Regions from separate parts of the Lysinibacillus sp. NPDC096382 genome, predicted to be linked through region 4. Evidence: riboswitches for the same ligand, from Rfam matches in the RefSeq annotation. Region 4 holds a riboswitch; each other region holds the start of a gene.
The links. Region 4 has a riboswitch for S-adenosylmethionine ahead of metK (methionine adenosyltransferase). Riboswitches for the same ligand answer to the same signal wherever they lie in the genome.

Region 1 (5,275 bases), on a different contig from region 4:
CTGGAACGATGGCCTGAGCTATGAAGAGACAATTGCAGCTTACGAGGATAGCTTAGAAAAATTAGGGCTAGATTATTTAGACCTTTATCTTATTCATTGGCCAGGTAAAAATAAATTTGCAGAAGCTTGGAGAGCACTCGAAGATTTATACGGGCAAGGGAAAATAAAAGCTATTGGGGTATGTAATTTCCATGTATCACACTTACAAGATCTTCTGAAAACAGCTCGTATCAAACCCGTTATTAACCAAGTGGAACTTCATCCACGATTACAACAAACTGAGCTACGTTCATTCTGTGAAGAGCACAATATACAACTGGAAGCTTGGGCCCCATTAATGCAAGGTGGACTTCTTGCTAATGAAACTATTTCAAAAATAGCAGAAAAATACGGGAAATCAAATCCTCAAGTTATTTTGCGCTGGGATATTCAAAATGGTATCGTCACAATTCCAAAATCTGTGCGCAAAGAACGTATGATTCAAAACGCTAATATTTTTGATTTCACACTAACTAATGAAGAGATGGCGATCATTAACGCCATGAATCTAGATCAACGTGTTGGACCAAACCCAGTTAATTTTGATTTTGTCATGTAAACGATAGCTATGTAAACGTGAAAGAGACTGTCTTATTTTCTTAGTATAGAAAACTTTTTAGACAGTCTCTTTCCTATCTATTTAAGATGTATGCTTTATTGCGATATCTTCGTCACGTTGCATTAACAGTACATCTTCACCTTTATCTTGTAGCATTTCGATATGTTTTTCACCCCAAGTGCAAAGAATGTTCAGCACAGGGTCCATCTCTTGACCATAAGGTGTTAACGAATATTCAACTTTTGGCGGTACTTGATTGAAAACCTTACGATTAATTAATCCAGACTGCTCTAATTCACGTAATTGGCTTGTTAGCATTTTTTGAGAAATGCCTGGAATCAATCGGCGAAATTCATTCGTACGAATCTGACCATGGTGGTTAAGATGACAAAGAATAATAGGTTTCCATTTACCCCCAATTACTTCAAGAGTGGCTTCGACACCAATATTATAAACTTTTTTCATTGTAAACCCCCTGTTATATTCAAAAGTAACTAAAAGTACCCTACGTAACTTTCTAGCATGCATGAATATTACTATACACTATACAAAAAATCAAAGGAGATATTAATAGAATGAATGATACAAAAGCGCCAAATGCTAAATTCACATTACTCGCACTTGCAATCAGTGCATTTGGTATCGGCTCTACAGAATTTATAAGCATCGGACTGCTACCATTAATTACAAAAGATTTTACTATAACATTAAGTACTGCAGGTTTAACCGTATCCATATATGCACTAGGTGTAACTATTGGTGCACCGCTTTTAACAGCATTAACATCGCGCCTTAGTCGCAAAAAAGTGTTACTGCTCGTTATGGTGCTGTTTATTATCGGTAATTTACTTGCAGCCTTAGCACCCTCATTCTCATTACTACTAACTGGGCGTGTTATTTCGGCATTGGCACATGGTGTGTTTATGTCCATTGCCTCTGTGATAGCTGCAGATGTTGTGGCACCAAATAAACGAGCAAGTGCAATAGCTTTTATGTTTACAGGACTAACATTAGCAACTGTGACTGGTGTCCCACTAGGAACTTTTATTGGACAAGTAACTGATTGGCGGATGTCGTTTATTTTCATAGTTATCATAGGTATTATTGGATTAATTAGTAATGCCTTGCTTGTGCCAAGTCACTTATCGAAAGGTAATCCAATATCCATTCGAGATATTGGTAAAGTATTAGGGAATATTCGAATGTTATTAATCCTCTTTATTACTGCAATTGGGTATGGTGGCGCATTCGTCGTATACACCTATGTTTCTCCTATTTTAGAGCAGTATATGGGCTACTCACCAAAGGCAATTGTCGTGATCTTAGTTGTATACGGTATTTTTGTTGCCATCGGAAATACATTAGGTGGTCATTTTGCGAATAGTAACCCTTTACGCTCTATCTTTATTATCTTTATAGGATTAGCATTAGCACTACTCGGCATCAACTTCTTTTTAGAATCATCAATCATAGGATTAATAATGGTCTTTATGATGGGGCTATTTATGTTTATGAATGTACCAGGATTACAGCTTTATGCCGTTCAGCTTTCAGAAAAATATACACCATCAGCTATTTCAATGGCTTCAGCATTAAATATTTCGGCCTTTAACATTGGTATTTTTCTAGGATCATACATTGGAGGAATTATTGTTAGCCACCAATCATTAGCTCATACTCCTATATATGGATTCGGTATGGTGATGATTGCCGCAGTTACTACCTTCCTATCGTTACACTTCGATAGAAATAAACAATAGATTTCTCTAGAATAACATTAATGAAAGGAAGCCTTAACCATACATAAGGCTTCCTTCTTGTTTTTATCCCATTTTAAGGAAATTATCGTCAAAATAGGCCTTGAAAAATTCTAATGCCGAGAACTGAGTCCCAAAAGAACCTGATATATACTCTTTTTCATTCCACTCGAGCCCATTTTGCTCATGATTTTCAAAGCATCAGCTGTTAACACCGAAAGTCTATATTGCACATAAGATACTGTATCAGCTATAGGATAGGAGGAATTTAGTTGTATTACAATCCTTATCCGTATTTTGTCTATCCTAATTATTATCCGGCATGGGTAATGGCAAATCAACCAACAATTCAACACCCTTCCAGCCATCTAGCAATGCCGACAACCCCAATGAATAGAAGTCCATTTCCAATCGTCAATACAAAGAAATTAAAGACTTCCGCGAATCGGATCAAGGTTATTATGCAGCAAGCACAGTTACTTACGGATAAAATTGATGAATCCGAGCAATTTGCACATGATCTTATGAACGCAGCACAACAATCAAATAAAACCGAAGTTGAAAAGTTAATTTCCTCAACAGGCATTACTGTAAAATTCGAAACTACCTATACACCAGATGGATTTCGTATAACATTTACTGAAAGTAGCTGTTGTAAGCTAACACTAATTTTAGGTTGGTGAAGAGTTGGCCCTTTGAAGAGGGCCTCTTTCTTTTACCTTTAGCATCATTATGAATTTTAACCTTGTATCCCCATCAAACTTGTAAACTATAAAAAAATATGCTAAAGTGTTTGTAAACATTATTTCTGAAAATTCTTATATCGCATTTTCTTATCAAGAGAGACGGAGGGATTGGCCCTATGAAGTCTCAGCAACCAGCCTATAGGTATGGTGCTAATTCCAATTGGCAAAATTCTGCCTTGAAAGATGAGAAGACTTACTTCAGTTGCTTTGCACGAGAGTCCTCTTCTTCAAGGAGGACTCTTTTTTTATTGTTGCATTCAAAAAAATTAAAAGAAAGCAGGGAAATAGTATGGCAAACGAACTTTTACAAGCAATTCAACTATTGAAATCAAAAAAATGGGTAGACTTAACGCATACATTTGGTCCAAATTCTCCACATTTCTTTATGTTTGATGATGCTAAATTTGAAACATTATTTTCACATGATGATGGTTTCTTTGCACAGCAATTCACTTTCCCAGGGCAATACGGAACACATATCGACCCACCTATCCATTTTGTGCGAGATACACGCTATCTAGATGAATTGGAGCTAAAAGAACTAGTACTACCACTAATCGTTATTGATAAATCGAAGGAAGCCGACGTAAATAACGACTACACGTTAAGTGTTCAAGATATTCTTGACTTTGAAGCTGAAAATGGGGAAATTGAAGCAGGTACCTTTGTTGCGTTCCGTACCGATTGGAGTAAACGTTGGCCAGATAAAGAATCTTTCAGCAACAAAGACGCTGATGGCAATAATCATATTCCTGGCTGGGGATTAGAAGCGTTACAATTTTTATTCAACGAACGACAAGTAAGTGCTATTGGCCACGAAACTTTTGACACGGATTCAGCAGCAGATTTCCGTAGAAATGGAAAATTAGACGGCGAATATTTTGTGCTAGAGCAAGATACTTACCAAATTGAGCTTATGAAAAATTTAGATAAGCTACCTCCAAAAGGCGCTGCTATATTCAATATCGTGCCAAAGCCTGAAAAAGCATCTGGATTCCCTGTCCGTTCATTTGCAATATTACCGTAATATAGCAAAAGGTCTGATTCAAGTACGCTTAATATAGGGTAAATAGTATAATAAAATAAAACTAGACCTTATATTTAGAGGATTTGAGTTTGATTATATATAATAAAACTTTATAATCAAACTTTTATTTGTATATAAAAATACATCCATTAAATCTTTATTGAGATAATGGATGTATTTTTTATTGTGGTCTTTTAATAAAGATAGATAATTTTCTTATTCCACAATCGGGCCAGATTGTTGAATAACAGTCTTTTTAAGAAATGTTACCTAACGACGCTTGTGCAAAAATAATATTGTTGTTTAATTTACAATAAAGTCATTTAAAAAATAATATAGTTGTTTAAAAATCCTTATTCCGAACGAACAAGTTAGTGGAAGTAATAGTAATTAGGTTTGGCTGGGAAAATTGTCGATGATATTAAAAAAGACACCGAAGTGTCTTATGTTTTTCAAATTAAGCATACCGATAAATTGAAATTTAATTACTTAACATTTTGCTTATCTTGGGAGCAATGTATTTTATCGGTGAGTGTATACAAACCATGTAATGCTTGCTGTTAATAATGCTGACGAAATCAAAGCTGTAAGAACACTATATGTTCGCCAAATAAGTATCGTTGACCAATCTAAAGCACAGCACAGTATACCCAGGGCAATCGTAGCGATCAGGAAAATAATTGTTACGATTATTCTCTTTTTTGTCATTGGCTGCCGCTCATTCGTTTTCCTTCTGCGTAATCCTAAGAGAAATAACAAAACGGCCAATAGGCAAAGAATAATTGTGATAGACGACAAAGTGATATCCAAAAGCTGTGTGCCGCTTATTTCATATGACTGAGTTAGATTGCCGTCTAATATATCTTTAACTTTTAGTACCAGGTTTATATTGGTATTTGCACCGTTGCTCAGCAAGCAGACGGCTGTTCGTTCATTTAGCAGTATGGCTACTTCGGTTCTGAAATTTGGATTGCCCCCAGTGTGTTCTATAATCGTTTGGTCGGCGTTTACCGACCAGCCTGCCGCATAATGCATATCGTTGACAGCCGAAACAGACATATCACCCCTATGTGATTTTTCGATAACCGTGTGAAATATTTCGGGTATGTCCTGCACAATACCCATCTGTATACCCATCCAACGCGCC
Region 2 (5,275 bases), on a different contig from region 4:
CGGCGTTGTTCACATGGTTAGCGGCGATATTCATCCGTTTAGCGGCGTTGTTCACATGGTTAGCGGCGAAATCGCAGGGGTACCAGCGTTATTCGCATGGTTAGTGCCGATGTTCATCGGGTTAGCGGCGTTGTTCATTGGGTTAGCGGCATTGCTCGCAGACTTATCACCAATGTTCATCTGCTTATCAGCGAGTTTCTCCTCCTTATCAGCGATGTTCATCCGCTTATCAGCGATTTTCTCCTCCTTATCAGCGATGTTCATCCGCTTATCAGCGAGTTTCTCCTCCTTATCAGCGATGTTCATCCGCTTATCAGCGATTTTCTCCTCCTTATCAGCGCTGTTCTTCTGTTCATCGGTTAGCACGCTCAACATCTCTTGACCTTTTGAGCGTGCTATCAAATTTTAGTTTTCGGTAACTACTCCGTTGTATAATCCAGGTCTGCGGTCGTCATAAACAGGAATTCTGCCTCTTACTTCATCGACAATTGAAAAGTCCACGTCGATGACAGCTACTTCTTCGTCCTCTGCACCAACCCACAGCACCTCGCCCCACGGTTGAATTATCATTGATTGACCATTAAAGTTTTCTACCTTTCTAGAAAGACGATTAACAGCGATCACAAAGCATTGATTTTCAATGGCACGTGCTTGCAGTAATGTTTTCCAATGATCGATACGTGGTGTCGGCCATTGTGCCGGCACGAACAATACTTTTGCCCCTGCTAAGGCGTGAGCACGTAGCCATTCCGGGAAGCGGATATCATAGCAAATCACGCCTGCAGCCTCGATATCTCCAAGGACAAAGCGATTCATTTCATCCCCAGCTTCTAAATATAAATGCTCGTCCATCAAACGGAAAAGATGTGCCTTGTTATATTCCCCTACTAACACACCATTTTTATCAAACGTATACATCGTGTTGTAAAATTTATCGCCCTTCTTCGTTGAAACCGAGCCACCAACAATATGTACGCCAAGCTCTTTCGCTAGGTTTGATAAAAATGCTTTCGAACGCTCTCCATCCACATCTGCAAGCTCTGATAATTTTTCAAGAGCATAGCCTGAATTCCACATTTCTGGCAGCACAATAATTTCTGCACCTTGTTTTGCCGCTTCACGAATTTTGTCCTCAGCGCGAGCAAAATTTTCTTCTACTTTGCCAAAGCCTACGTTTAATTGAATACAACCAATTTTCATTGCTATTCCTCCTCTAGACAGTACTGTTCTGTATTTATACTACATTAAATCAACCTGACTTCCATGGTTTAAGCTCAATATTTAGATTATTATTTCACCACTTAATACTTGAACTGCAGAACCCGCAATAGCAACATCTTTTATTTTTGGTGTAACGTACAATAAGCCACCGCGTTTTGAAAGTTGTTTGCTCACGATGCTTTCTTTTGATAATTTTGCACACCAGTAAGGTCCTAGCGCACCATGAGTGGAACCATTTACATGGTCTTCATCAATGCCTTGTGCTGGAGAAAAGAATCTTGAGACTATATCAATCCCCTCATCTTTAGAACGACTTGTAATACAAACACCACGTACCGGGAACTGTTTCATCGCTTGAAAATCAGCTTTGAAATCCGCAATATACTCTTCGTGACTTAACTCCACTATATAATCCAATTCTGTTTTCCCTACATATGTTGGTTTCACACCTAGCCATTCTTCAAGCTCCAAAGGACATTCAATCTCTTCTAACTGATACTTTTGAATTGTTATTTCAACTAATTCATTGAACCAATTTGCTTGCAAAGGGCCACTTACAGTCTGGAATATAATCGAAGAATTGATAGGTACAATCCCTTGTTTCCAGAGTAAAAAAGCGCTAGCGATTGTTCCATGTCCACAAATCGGTATTTCCTTTGCCGGCGTAAACCATCTAAGAAAAAAATTATTATCCTTCCTTTGAACAAAAGCTGTTGTCGGTACTGGGATCTCTTGAGCAATTTTCTGCATGGTCGACTCAGGTATCGTTGAATCAAGTAAACATACTGCTGCGGGATTTCCCTTGTAAAGCTCTGTAGTAAAAGCATTGATGATAAAATACGAGACTTTGTTCAATTTTCCCACCTCATTTTGGTCACTTTTGATTTTTAATTAACTGAAAATACTCTAGACAATTACTAAAAAAAGTAATATTATGTGCATCATATCTTCAATAATTATTATATTCTGAAAAAGGTGGACGTGCATGGAATTCTCAAAAAAACTACAGCAACTCCCAACTCAATTTTTTGCAGCACTTGTGCAAAAAGTAAACGCTGCTCTTGCTGAAGGACGTGATGTTATCAATCTTGGTCAAGGTAATCCAGATCAACCCACCCCTTCACACATTATTAAAGCATTACAGGAGGCGGCAGAAAATCCTCAAACTCATCAATACTCTCCATTTCGTGGCATAGCAGAATTACGCCAAGCAGCAGCAAGCTTCTACAAACGTGAATACAATGTGGACATTGACCCTGAAACAGAGGTTGCTATTCTCGGTGGTACGAAAATTGGCCTTGTTGAGCTACCGTTAGCTGTTTTAAACCCCGGTGACACTATGCTATTACCTGATCCTGGATATCCAGATTACTTATCTGGTGTCGTATTAGGTGATGTTAATTTTGAAGTTATGCCTCTTTTCGCAGAAAATGATTTCCTGCCAGATTATAATGCTTTATCCGATGAAGTAAAAGAAAAGACGAAGTTGCTGTACTTGAATTACCCGAATAATCCAACTGGCGGTACTGCAACATTTGAATTTTTCGAGGAAACAGTACGCTTTGCAAAAGAGCACAACATTATCGTCGTACATGATTTTGCCTACGGAGCGATTGGATTTGACGGCGATAAACCTATCAGCTTCCTGCAAGCTGATGGTGCTAAAGATGTCGGTATCGAAATGTATACATTATCCAAAACGTATAATATGGCAGGCTGGCGCATTGGTTTTGCAATTGGTAACCCCGACATTGTCGCAGCCATTAACCGTATTCAAGATCATCTTTTTTGTAGTCAATTTCCTGCCGTACAACAAGCCGCGGCAGTTGCACTTACTGCTTCCCAGAGTTGCGCAGATAAGCTAAGAGCGACTTATGAGCGTCGACGAAACGTCCTGATCGAAGAAGCCCAGCGAATTGGTTGGCAAGTAACAGCACCGAGAGGCTCTTTTTTTGCATGGCTCCCTGTTCCACTAGGTTTTACGAGTGAACAATTTGCCGATATATTGCTCGACAAAGCTGATATCGCAGTAGCTGCAGGCAATGGCTTCGGTCAATATGGTGAAGGCTATGTACGGGTTGGTTTACTTGTTAGCGAAGACCGCTTACGTGAAGCGATCAGCAGAATTGAAAAATTAAACTTATTTAGCTCCTGAACATTTCAATCAAAAACTGTTCCATTAGCTCAAACTTGCTATGGGACAGTTTTTTCTCTCTCTTGCTTACCCCACCCCTTCTTCTAGCGGATTCTTTCGCGACTAAATATTATAATAAAATAAAAAATTTTAAAAATTCAATTGACTTACCATATCCTATAATTTATATTAGTTCTATCGGATTTACAAAAAAATATTATAAATCTCTTATCAAGAGTAGCTGAGGGACTGGCCCTATGAAGCTCGGCAACCTCCTTTTTCAAGGAAGGTGCTAAATCCTGCAAACGATTATCGTTTGAAAGATAAGAGAGGACAATTTTTCATGAGCCTCTCTTAATTTTTTAAGAGAGTTTTTTTATTTTTATTACCGATAAAACAACTTTGGAGGTATGTTTCATGAAAAAGAACAACAAGATTTTATTAGGTTTAGCAAGTCTTACATTAGTAGCAGCATTAATGGGCTGTGGTACTAAAGAAAATAGTAAAGATAGTCAACGTAAGACTATTAATGAAAATAAGATTGTAGTAGGTGTAACTTCTGGTCCGCACGAACAAATTGCTGAGGTTGTAGCGAAAGTTGCCAAAGAAAATGGCTTAGAGGTAGAACTAAAATCTTTCTCTGATTATGTTTTACCAAATACATCGTTAGTAGAGGGCGATCTTGATGTAAACAGTTATCAACACAAGCCATTCCTCGATACATTTAACAAAGATCACAATACAGATTTAGTGCCAGTTGGAAAAACAATTTTAAATCCTCTAGGCATATACTCCGAGAAATATAAATCATTCGATGACGTTCCAGATGGTGCAACGTTCGGATTACCGAATGATCCAACGAACGGGGCTCGTGCACTATTTGTACTTCAAAAGGCAGGCTATATTAAATTAAAAGACGGTGCAGACTTAACAGCATCTATTCGCGATGTGGAAGAAAACAAAAAGAATTTGAAATTCATTGAATTAGAGGCTGCACAAATTCCTAAACAGCTTAGTGAAGTAGATGTAGCTGCCATTAATACAAACTTCGCTCTTGATGCTGGCATTAATCCTAAAAAAGACTCCATTCTTTTAGAATCTACGGACTCTCCATATGTGAATTACATTGTGGTACGTGCTGAAAACAAAGATGACCCAACGATCAAAAAATTTGTTGAAGCTTATCAATCTGATGAGGTACACAAATTTATTGAAGAAAAATTCCAAGGCTCTGTAATTTCAAGCTGGTAAGTGACGATTAAGTTTCTTTCATAAAATCAAGAATCTGCGAGACTCCTACAGGAAAGCTAGCAGATTCTTGCTTTATAGAAGGACTTAGAAAGGAGATATCACCGTATGATTCAACTAGAAAATATAACAAAAGAATTTAAAACTAAAAATGGTATCGTCAAAGCAGTAGATGGTATTAACCTGCATGTCAAAAAAGGTGAAATTCATGGGGTTATTGGCTACAGTGGTGCAGGAAAGAGTACCCTTATTCGCTGTGTGAATTTATTAGAACGTCCGACAACAGGAAAGGTATTAATCGATCATGTAGATATTACTTCCCTTTCTCTAAACGACCTTCGCAAAACTCGGCAAAAAATCGGGATGATCTTCCAGCATTTTAACCTTTTAAAAACAGCGACTGTTTACAACAATATCTCGGTACCATTAAAGCTTCTTGGCTATAACGACTCTGAAGTAAAAAAACGCGTTACAAAATATGCAGAAATTGTTGGCCTAACGGAGAAATTGGATAGCTATCCTAGTCAGCTTTCAGGTGGTCAAAAGCAACGTGTCGCTATTGCGCGTGCCCTAGCCCAAGAGCCCGAGATTTTGCTTAGTGATGAAGCGACAAGTGCACTCGATCCCGAAACAACGGACGCCATTCTTGAGCTTCTCTTGAAAATTAATCGT
Region 3 (5,275 bases), on a different contig from region 4:
TTTTTTGTACTTTGTTTCGCATACACATGCACTCCTTTTTTATGATCACTACAACACTTTTTTGCAACAAAAAAGACACATACTCCCAAAAAAAGAGCATGTGTCTCTTCATAAAAGGCAAGGAGTTACCCATGCCATTTATTTGCAACGCAAAAAAATGTTAGAAGACATGGACAATGTATGCAGTTGTACTTTGATATGATACTGGTAAAATTAACATCGTCATGCCCTCCTTTACTTAAGATTGTTATAGTGTTATTGAAGATTATCATACTTTAGAAATATTTGTCAACCAACTCACTGTTATTTTTTCTGTTTTTCAGGGAAAAATTAACGCTTTAAAGCGATGAATTGCTAAAATCCTAAAATTTAAAATAAAAAATCTATAACTTTTTGTATTGACTTTAACGCTGCGTAAACCTTTATGGTTAGTTTGTATTAACCTAAAGGAGGAAATAGACATGAATGAATTTTATCAAATGCCCTTATTTGTAAAGCTAAAAGTAAGAAATATTGAAAAGTCAAAAGAATGGTATGGGAATGTACTAAATTTCAATTCAGTATTTGATTTTTCAGATGCTAACGGAACAACTTCAATGATACATTTAAGAGGCGCAAAGTACCAAGATTTGATGTTATTACAGGATGAAGAAGTCAACACTTGTGACTCAGTCATTATTAATTTATTTTCTAGTGATATTCATAGTATTTATCAAGCTGCACTGGAAAATGAAACAAATATCATTCAAAAACCGACAGTTCAACCATGGAATGCAAAAGAATTAACTTTAGAAGATCCAGATGGATATGTTTTTACAATAACGGAAAGTGTCGATTCCAATAAAGACTTTGATACTGTCATTGACAATGTTAAAGGTCAATTATAGTAATAATAAATTATGACATGTTTGCAACAGCAAAAACACGTTACCTGTTACACTACTTGTGTTAAGTAGCTGGCAGAGTAGTAAAAAAGAATCAAGTTCAAAAAACGGTGAGTAGTATCCTTGATTTCTCACAATTTGACAATCGATTACTGTGTTAAATACAAATTTTTCAATTCTAGAAGACCCTAAACAAACAAATCTAGTTCGAAAGGGGCTTCCAGCAATTGATCGGAACAATTTTTAGATTTATCACCCAAATTTTTAAATTTATCGCTTAACTTTAATTTATCACCCTACATTTTTAACTTATCACCTAACGTTAATTTATCGCCCATCCTCCCAATAAAATTAAAGAATAGTAAACACGGAGACTGTCCCCTGCTTTCCAAAATCCATCTTTGCTACGCCAACATCCATCGGTGAAAGTTGAATAGAAGAGACACGAACGCCAAACTGAAACATCGTTTATTGTTTTGAACTTTACTGTGCGCTTTTCAAGGCATCAGCTCTATCGTTATTATTATTTTTGTATAATTGTTTTTTTCCGTTAGCGGGTTTTCTGTCAACGGATTAACCGTTGTCGGATTTCAATTGAACGTTGTAATAGTGTTTGAAATACTAAAGAGTTTCTTATTTAGAACTAAAATTTTGTTATGATATATGGACATGGACATTAACTACGAAGTATTTTGGAAGGAAAAATAAAAATCGTAAAACGGTGATATTTTCTATATATCTATAGAAAAATATCTAAAATGGTGTTCACATGATACACTTTTTAATATAGACATTTTAGTAAGGAGTCTTTACTTTGAAATCATTTTTAGCTGTTGGAATTGGCGGATTTTTGGGTGCCATCTGTCGATATAGCCTTGGTCTAGCACTTTCAAATAACGGTGGTTTTCCATTTGCGACACTTTGTATGAACTTAATTGGCTGCTTTTGTTTAGCGTGGCTATTTACTACGTTTACAAAGCGAACGCCTGTTATTATAGGAATTGGTACTGGCTTTTTTGGTGCCTTTACAACCTTTTCGACATTTTCTTTAGAAACACTATTACTTTTGCAGGATAGTAAATGGCTCCAAGCCGTTCTTTATATTTTAGCAAGTGTTTTTGGCGGTTTAGCTTGTGCATGGCTAGGATTTAAACTAGCAAAGGGGCGCATCGTATGATAATTATTGGCATCGGTGGATTTTTGGGTGCACTAACACGATTTTATCTAGGAAAATTGATTGTCCATACATACCCATGGGCAACATTTTTTATTAATATAACGGGGTCTTTTGCGCTTGGCTTTTTATTTGCGCTACATCCAAGTGATTGGATTTGGCATTTTATAGGGATTGGTTTTTTAGGAGCCTATACGACTTTTTCGACATTCGGTTTTGAATGTTTGACGCTCTTAGAGCAGCAAAAATGGAGACAAGCGATTGTTTATATAGGCATTACCGTTTTATTCGGTTTACTTTTCGCTGCTCTTGGCTTTTACCTTGTGTAGCCGCATTTTTAAAAAACTAGAGGTGATTTTTTGACACAGCCATCCATTAAACAATTACAAGCACTCGAAGCTGACATTGAACAAACACTATATAGTTTAATCGACCTAGAACTAGAAGAAAACTTTCCAGAAATGAATACACGCTTTGCACAATTACTTGCAAAGGTACAGGCGGTACAATTAATTGATTATAAGCTTGACGTCCTAGTTGACCCTCAAGCATTTGCAACAGAAACATGTACTCTACTACAAAGTTTAATAGAGGCAAAGGCTAGACCACAAAAAAGACAACGCCTCCTAACACATCGTATGATTTTAAAAATATGGCTACGTAAAAATCAACGCTTTATGACGGAATTTTTACCACAAATGTTTTAGGCGCCCCTACTTTTAAGGGCGCCTTCTTTTTCCCTTTTTAGTTGTTAAATCAAATTGTGCTGCGTTAGACTATTAAAGCCTTCAATAGCGGCACCAAAAATTCACACTTTCCTATCCTCTTACTTGTTCAATCTCCTTAATTAATATAGCTTTTAATCAAGCTTGATTAAAAATATGTTGCAAATATCGACTTTTTATTATAATATTTATTATTGTGAAAAAAAATAATATATTTGCTTCTTATCAAGAGAGATGGAGGGACTGGCCCGATGAAATCTCGGCAGCGGAACTTATGATTTAAGTTACTGTGCCAAATCCAGCAGGCAAAGGCTTGATAGATAAGAGGAGTGTTTTATAGATATAAGGCCTCTTCTTGTTGATACAAGAAGAGGCCTTTTTTCGTAAAAAGAATGGACAAAAGACGTGTCCAATTTTATTTTTGGAGGTAGACATGAAGAAAGAGAATCCATGGGCGCTGATCCCATTTGTTGTTTTTTTGATTTTATTTATTGGTTCAGGGGTTATTACAGGTGATTTTTACGCCTTCCCTGTTATTGTAGCCATTTCCATTTCAGGCGCTGTCGCTTTAGCGATGAATCGAAAAGAATCGTTTGCGCAAAAGGTTGATATTTTTTGCAAAGGCGCAGGAAATTTAAATGTCATGCTGATGGTTGTTATTTTTCTTTTGGCTGGGGCCTTTTCAGCGGTAGCAAAAGGCATGGGGGCAGTGGATTCCACTGTAAACTTTGCTTTATCGGTCGTTCCGCCAAATCTGCTTGTCGTAGGCTTATTCATCATTGCCTGCTTTATTTCCCTATCAATGGGTACATCGGTGGGGACGATTGTTGCGCTAGCGCCAATTGGAGTTGGCATAAGCGAGCATATCGAGCTTTCCATAGCTTTAGTAATGGCAGCAATTGTTGGCGGTTCAATGTTTGGCGATAATTTATCTTTTATTTCAGATACAACCATTACTGCCGTTCGTTCACAAGGTGCACAAATGAAGGATAAATTTAAGGTGAATTTTTGGATTGTGTTGCCGGCAGCTATTGTAACGAGCCTTATTTTAGGGTTCATTACAATGGGTGAAACTGCACAAGTGGAGCATTTAAGCTATAGTTGGGTAAAAATTGTTCCCTATGTTTTGGTCATTATTTTAGCGTTAGCTGGAATGAATGTTTTCCTTGTTCTGGCATCTGGGATTGTTCTCGCCGGGGCTGTTGGCTTAGCGGATGGCAGCTATCATTTAATGAGCCTTTTTCAAAAGATCGGCGAAGGAATGTCAGGCATGTATGAAATGGCATTCCTTGCGATATTAATAGCTGGAATGGTGGAGGTTATAAAGTTTAACGGAGGGATTGATTTTCTACTTCACCTTGCAACAAAAAGAATTAAATCGAAAAAAGGTGCTGAATTTGGTATTGCCGGTCTTGTAGGCCTAACTAATTTATCGACGGCCAATAACACGATTGCTATTTTAATTGCTGGTCCGCTTGCAAAAAATATTGCTGAACAGTATGAGATTGAGCCAAGAAAGTCCGCAAGTATATTAGATATTTTCTCCTGTACGATTCAAGGCCTTCTACCATACGGAGCCCAATTCCTGGCAGCCGCAAGTGTAGCCGGAATTTCACCAGTGAGCATGTTACAATACTCTTTCTATCCAGTTCTTATAGGAATTTGCGGAACCATCGCTATCCTCATCGGATACCCGAAAGGAAAGAAAGCCTAAGCTTCATACTTAAAAAACATTGATTTACCACTAAATTATTCCAATTGTTTTGAAATAATCAAAACAATTGGATTTTTTTGAGGCTATTCATTTTTTTGTGATAGAGATAATACCTAAAAGTTACAAATTACACTTTCTCATTAGTACTTCGTAACGTCTATATTTGACCATAAATCCAATTCCAAGAATAGGTCCAATCGCTAATATTGTAAAGACCCACTCCCAACCTATGATCCTCTGTATAATCGGGATTAGGTTTATTGAAAATATAGTAAGTAAGAAACCAATACACATTTGAAAAGTAAGGGCTGTACCTACATAATCAACATCGGCTATTTCTGAAACTGCAGCAGAAAATTGGGCGGAATCAGATATGATAGACATCCCCCAAATCATGGAGATTATTAACGTTAACCAAATATACTGCCCAAATGTAAAACCTATTACTAGCGAACAGATAGCACTAATAAACATAGAAATAATCGTTAAATTGGCTCTTCCGATTTTATCCGAGATTAGTCCTCCTATCACACAACCAATCCCTCCAGCAATTCCTATTGAAATAAAGGAGGATAATGCAATAAACCAATGAGGAATTTCTGGTGAATAAGTTAAAAAACTAGCTGTCAAAAAAGCTGGAAGCCATGTCCACATCGCATACAATTCCCACATATGCCCGAAATAACCGTAGTTCGCAAGCATTACCGGTTTATTCAAAACAACTTTTTTTATTAATTTTAAAGAGAAAGGCGATTTATTGGGTACAATCGGTGCATCT
Region 4 (5,275 bases):
AGCGGATTGCGTTGTAGATTTCTGGTTCTTTTTCAGCAGAAAGGTTAATTGTTTTTGCATAGCAACCGCCCTCAATGTTGAATACACCGTTATCAGACCAACCGTGTTCATCGTCACCGATAAGCTTACGGTCAGGATCAGCTGATAAAGTTGTTTTACCAGTACCAGATAAACCGAAGAATAATGCAACATCTCCAGCTTCACCAACGTTTGCTGAGCAGTGCATTGAAAGGATGCCTTGTTGTGGTAACAAGTAGTTCATAATACCGAAAATAGATTTTTTGATTTCACCAGCGTATTCAGTACCACCGATTAGGATAATTTTCTTTTCAAGTGATACAATGATGAATGTTTCAGAAGCAGTACCATCAATAGCAGGATCTGCTTTAAAGTTAGGAGCTGAGATAACTGTGAAGTCAGCAACATGAGAAGCCAATTCTTCTTCAGTTGGACGGATAAATAATTGATGAGCGAAAAGATTGTGCCAAGCATATTCATTGATTACTTGGATGCTTAATTGCGAATCTTTGTCAGCACCAGCAAAGCCTTTGAATACGAATAATTCTTCACGTTCTTTTAAATATTTTACTACTTTTACATATAAGTTATCGAACACTTCAGAAGAAATTGGTCGGTTAACTTTTCCCCAGTCAATTTTATCCTTTGTGCTCTCTTCTTCTACCGTATATTTATCTTTAGGTGAACGACCAGTGTATTTGCCAGTTTCTGCACGAACTGCGCCATCTACTGTTAACATAGCTTCACCACGAGATGTAGCTTTTTCAGCTAATTGTGGTACTGAAAGTTGAACATTAATGTTACCGCCGTTTAATAATTCCTTCAGTTCGTTTGCAATTTCTACTGAATTCATCGATTAAATACCATCCTTTTTTATAGTATTCCCTTGAGTCTGAGGGAGATTTTCTTAATTTCAAAAATAGTATAACACAATTGCTTAAATAATCTATACTAATTCAGAAATTATTTTTCAGATTTTATTACTTTTCAAGAAAACGACAAAAAGTAAATTGATTCGTTTTTATAATGCTTTTTACCCTATTTATAAGTGATCACACATTCACTTTCGACACAGCAAAATTGTGTTTGGAAGCTTTTGGATAACATGGGGTTCGCACAGGATGTGAAGTTTTAGCTTGTTTTTTATAGTTGGAGCTTGTCTTCGACTAAAAAGGGGCTATAATCATATTCATCCACCACATGTTTTGTAGCTAACGCTTTGCTTTTGCTGCAAAATGTACTGTAAAGGGTTACACATATGTTAACACATGATGTGAGGTGGAGAGTAGGGATTATTTTGTTTTAATTTACAGCATAACCCAAATTCCTTTCTGTATAAATCCCATACTTTCTTTGAATACAACCAATTATGCCACAGCATGCTTTCGCCAGAGAAGACACTCGCTGAAAGAAGATAAAAATATTTGACAATGTTCGACCATTTACGTATTATGAGATATTGAACGGATACTCTTATCCCGAGCTGGTGGAGGGTCAGGCCCTGTGAAACCCGGCAACCTGCATGAACTATTTCACGACATGCGCTGGTGCCAATCTGATGCAAGGGGAAACTCCCTTGAACGATAAGAGTGAAAGGTTACGAAGTCATTATTCCTTTCCTCATGTTAAGTAAGCGTGAGAAAAGGATTTTTTTATTGTTAAAAACGAATTAAAGGTAAGTATACAGTCCTTTCCTTATTATAATGACGGATCTTTCGAAAATCCTCGTGTTAAAAGCATCAGCTGTTTATTTGTGCGAAAGCGTAGTGACAGCAACAAATGTTTACTGTGCGAAAGTGCAACGACAGCAACAAATGTTTACTGTGCGAAAGTGCAACGACAGCAACAACGGCTTGAGAGTTCAATCCTTAGGGGCGAACTTGACATGGGTAATGAGTACCGTATTAATTCGCAAATATTATTTGTAAAAGTAATAGGAGGAAAATCAAATGACAAACCGTCGACTGTTTACATCAGAGAGTGTAACAGAAGGACATCCAGACAAAATTTGTGACCAAATCTCGGATGCCATTTTAGATGCTATTTTAGCAGAAGATCCAAACGCGCGTGTAGCGTGTGAAACAACAGTAACAACAGGCTTAGCGTTAGTAGCAGGAGAAATTACTACTTCTACTTATGTAGATATTAAAGGTATCGTTCGTGATACTGTAGCAGAAATCGGTTATACACGTGGGAAATACGGCTTTGATGCTGAAAACCTAGCAGTACTTGTTGCGATTGGCGAGCAATCACCTGATATTGCCCAAGGTGTTGACCAAGCATTAGAGGCGCGTGAAGGCTCTATGACAGACGCTGACATTGAAGCAATCGGTGCAGGTGACCAAGGTTTAATGTTCGGTTATGCATGTAACGAAACGCCAGAGCTTATGCCATTACCAATTAGTTTAGCGCATAAATTAGCTCGTCGTTTAACGGAAGTACGTAAATCTGGTGAATTAGCATATTTACGCCCAGATGGAAAAACGCAAGTAACGGTTGAATATGATGAAAACAATGTACCAGTACGCGTTGATACGATTGTCATTTCAACACAGCATGATGAAGAAGCTACACTTGAGCAAATTCAAGCAGACTTAAAAGAATTCGTTATTACTCCAGTTGTTCCAAGTGAATTACTAGATGCCGATACTAAATATTTCATCAACCCAACTGGCCGATTCGTAATTGGTGGTCCTAAAGGGGATGCTGGTTTAACTGGACGTAAAATCATCGTTGATACATACGGTGGCTATGCACGTCATGGTGGAGGTGCTTTCTCAGGTAAGGACGCAACTAAAGTAGACCGTTCAGCGGCATATGCAGCACGCTATGTGGCGAAAAATATCGTAGCTGCTGGTTTAGCTGATCGAGCTGAAGTACAACTAGCTTATGCGATTGGTGTTGCTCAACCTGTATCTATTGCTGTTGATACATTTGGAACAGGAAAAGTTACGGAAAGTGAAATTGTAAAATGGGTACGCGAGCTATTTGATCTACGCCCAGCGGGGATTATTAAAATGCTTAACCTTCGTCGTCCTATTTATAAGCAAACTGCCGCATATGGTCACTTCGGTCGTACAGATTTAAATGTTCCTTGGGAACAAACAGACAAAGCTGACGCATTAAAAGAAAAAGCAGGTTTATAAACTATTCAGCTAAAGCAATGAAGTATCTGGAAAAATATTTTAAAATACTATTACAGAAAGGGGCTCAATATTTTTATAGCCCCTTTCACTGTTTTTAACGAAAAAAATAAGCTCCTAATCATGGAGGGCTCTGTTACCCAAGAAAACGTGGAGCTGCTTTGATTTAGTTAAATTAATTTTTTGGTTGAAGAGATTTATAGTATTGACCCTTTTCTACATATTCACGTATGATGCGTTCCATATCTTCTTTATCTTCATCATTTAATTCTCTTACAACCTTTGCAGGACGGCCTAGTGCTAAGCTATTTGGAGGAATTACTTTGCCTGGAGGAACTAGACTACCCGCCCCAATGAATGCACCCTCTCCAATCTCCGCTCCGTCTAATACTATAGAGCCCATACCTATTAAGGCTTTTTTTCGAATCGTACAGCTATGTAAAGTTACTTGATGTCCTACTGTTACTTCATCTTCAATAATTAGTGGATATTTAGGGCTTTGATGTAAGCAACAGAGGTCTTGAATACTAACTCTTTTTCCTATAATTGTTGGTGATACATCTCCTCGAATAACTGTGTTAAACCAAATTGTTGTTTCAGCACCTATTGTAACGTCGCCAGTAACTGTTGCATAATCAGCAATGAAAACAGAAGGATCGATATTGGGCTTTTTACCTTTAAATGGATAGATCATGAGTATCGCCTCTTTTCTTTCTATGATGTAATATTATCGTATCAAATACGCAACATGATGGAAATATAAAATTAAAATGATCTAGATATTCCGATATAATCATTGTGTAATTATTTTTTTAGGAGGACTATGTGAAATGTGGAAATGGGAAGCTGATGGACAAGCAAAGGCTGTGGTTGCTATTCTTCATGGTGCATATGAAAATCACCGTTGGTATGCATGGCTTATAGAAAAACTTAGATTGGAAGGCTTCCACATAGTCATGGGGGATTTACCTAATCATGGAGTAAATGTAGGATATTCAAAAATTCACGATGAAGATTTTAAAGAATACAACAAATATACAAGGAATTTAATCGAGAATGCATTTTCGTATAATTTACCTGTCATTTTAATAGGACATGGGCTTGGCGCGACTCTATTACTACATACCATGCAAAAACGAAAATATGAATGTGCAGGAATTATTTTAACTTCACCATGGCTTCATTTAAAGCTATTGCCAGGTAAACTCTCAAATGCTTTAACTAGTTTAAGTGCCTTGACTGCCAATGTGAAACTGACCCATGAAATTACATTAGAATCATTAACGCGCAGTATAGAAGGTAGAGATGAGATGAAGGATGAAGTTCCTTTTTCATCCGTTGTTTCAGTGAAATGGTATCGCGAGCTACAACAAATGATGCGCAATTTAGTGTTATTGCCTAAGGCTGAATTCCCAAATAGGCCTATGTTAGTTATGACAGCTGAAAAAGATAACATTACTGAAACTAAACAAACAAGGAATTGGCTTTATCAGATGGAATTTACAGAGTTTCAATTCAAAGAATGGGCAAACTGTTATCATAATCTATTTCATGAAGTAGAGCGTGACGAGATTTTTGCTTATATACGTGATTTTATTAATAATGCTCTTCGAAGAATTGGCTATATAATTGAATAGTGAATTTCCTCTCCAATTAACTAGAAAAATTACTAACTTTTTGTTACTTAAATATAATGTTGTAATTTTCTGAAAAGTGTAATACTATAATGACTTAAAGTGATGCTTTTCAAATTGGAGGGGTAAAATGGAAGCAATTGTTGGGAAAATTAATGAGATTTTGTGGGGACCGTGGTTTATTTATGGCATTTTGTTAATTGGGCTCTTCTTTTCAATCATTACACGGTTCCTACAAGTAAGACACATTAAAGATATGTTTGTTTTAATGTTTAAAGGCGAAAAATCGGAGAAGGGGATTTCCTCTTTCCAAGCGATGTCTATTGCATTATCTGGTCGAGTAGGTACAGGTAATATTGCCGGTACTGCTACAGCAATCGGGATGGGGGGACCTGGTGCTGTTTTTTGGATGTGGGCAATCGCCTTTATCGGTGCGGCAACTGCTTACGTGGAGTCTACGTTGGCTCAAATTTATAAAGA

Region 1: another riboswitch for S-adenosylmethionine. It lies ahead of ACIQZA_RS10100 (cyclase family protein); the one in region 4 lies ahead of metK (methionine adenosyltransferase).
Region 2: another riboswitch for S-adenosylmethionine. It lies ahead of ACIQZA_RS22220 (MetQ/NlpA family ABC transporter substrate-binding protein); the one in region 4 lies ahead of metK (methionine adenosyltransferase).
Region 3: another riboswitch for S-adenosylmethionine. It lies ahead of ACIQZA_RS12880 (Na+/H+ antiporter NhaC family protein); the one in region 4 lies ahead of metK (methionine adenosyltransferase).

What each region holds. Positions count from the first base shown of each region.
Region 1 is NZ_JBIWFC010000005.1:159,874-165,148, forward strand. It holds gene ACIQZA_RS10080 (aldo/keto reductase) at 1-598, shown strand, start outside; gene ACIQZA_RS10085 (winged helix-turn-helix transcriptional regulator) at 680-1,063, opposite strand; gene ACIQZA_RS10090 (MFS transporter) at 1,174-2,358, shown strand; gene ACIQZA_RS10095 (YuzC family spore coat inner layer protein) at 2,628-3,038, shown strand; SAM riboswitch class I at 3,186-3,291, shown strand; gene ACIQZA_RS10100 (cyclase family protein) at 3,391-4,128, shown strand; gene ACIQZA_RS10105 (serine hydrolase domain-containing protein) at 4,651-5,275, opposite strand, start outside.
Region 2 is NZ_JBIWFC010000022.1:58,574-63,848, reverse strand. It holds gene ACIQZA_RS22245 (hypothetical protein) at 1-55, opposite strand, end outside; gene ACIQZA_RS22240 (hypothetical protein) at 52-366, opposite strand; gene ACIQZA_RS22235 (carbon-nitrogen family hydrolase) at 406-1,200, opposite strand; gene ACIQZA_RS22230 (PhzF family phenazine biosynthesis protein) at 1,282-2,076, opposite strand; gene ACIQZA_RS22225 (pyridoxal phosphate-dependent aminotransferase) at 2,207-3,376, shown strand; SAM riboswitch class I at 3,581-3,685, shown strand; gene ACIQZA_RS22220 (MetQ/NlpA family ABC transporter substrate-binding protein) at 3,773-4,606, shown strand; gene ACIQZA_RS22215 (methionine ABC transporter ATP-binding protein) at 4,712-5,275, shown strand, end outside.
Region 3 is NZ_JBIWFC010000008.1:9,101-14,375, forward strand. It holds gene ACIQZA_RS12860 (VOC family protein) at 462-887, shown strand; gene crcB (fluoride efflux transporter CrcB) at 1,699-2,061, shown strand; gene crcB (fluoride efflux transporter CrcB) at 2,058-2,387, shown strand; gene ACIQZA_RS12875 (hypothetical protein) at 2,418-2,765, shown strand; SAM riboswitch class I at 3,003-3,110, shown strand; gene ACIQZA_RS12880 (Na+/H+ antiporter NhaC family protein) at 3,217-4,497, shown strand; gene ACIQZA_RS12885 (MFS transporter) at 4,618-5,275, opposite strand, start outside.
Region 4 is NZ_JBIWFC010000004.1:271,580-276,854, reverse strand. It holds gene pckA (phosphoenolpyruvate carboxykinase (ATP)) at 1-871, opposite strand, end outside; SAM riboswitch class I at 1,489-1,608, shown strand; gene metK (methionine adenosyltransferase) at 1,968-3,164, shown strand; gene ACIQZA_RS09135 (gamma carbonic anhydrase) at 3,337-3,855, opposite strand; gene ACIQZA_RS09130 (alpha/beta hydrolase) at 3,992-4,798, shown strand; gene ACIQZA_RS09125 (alanine/glycine:cation symporter family protein) at 4,926-5,275, shown strand, end outside.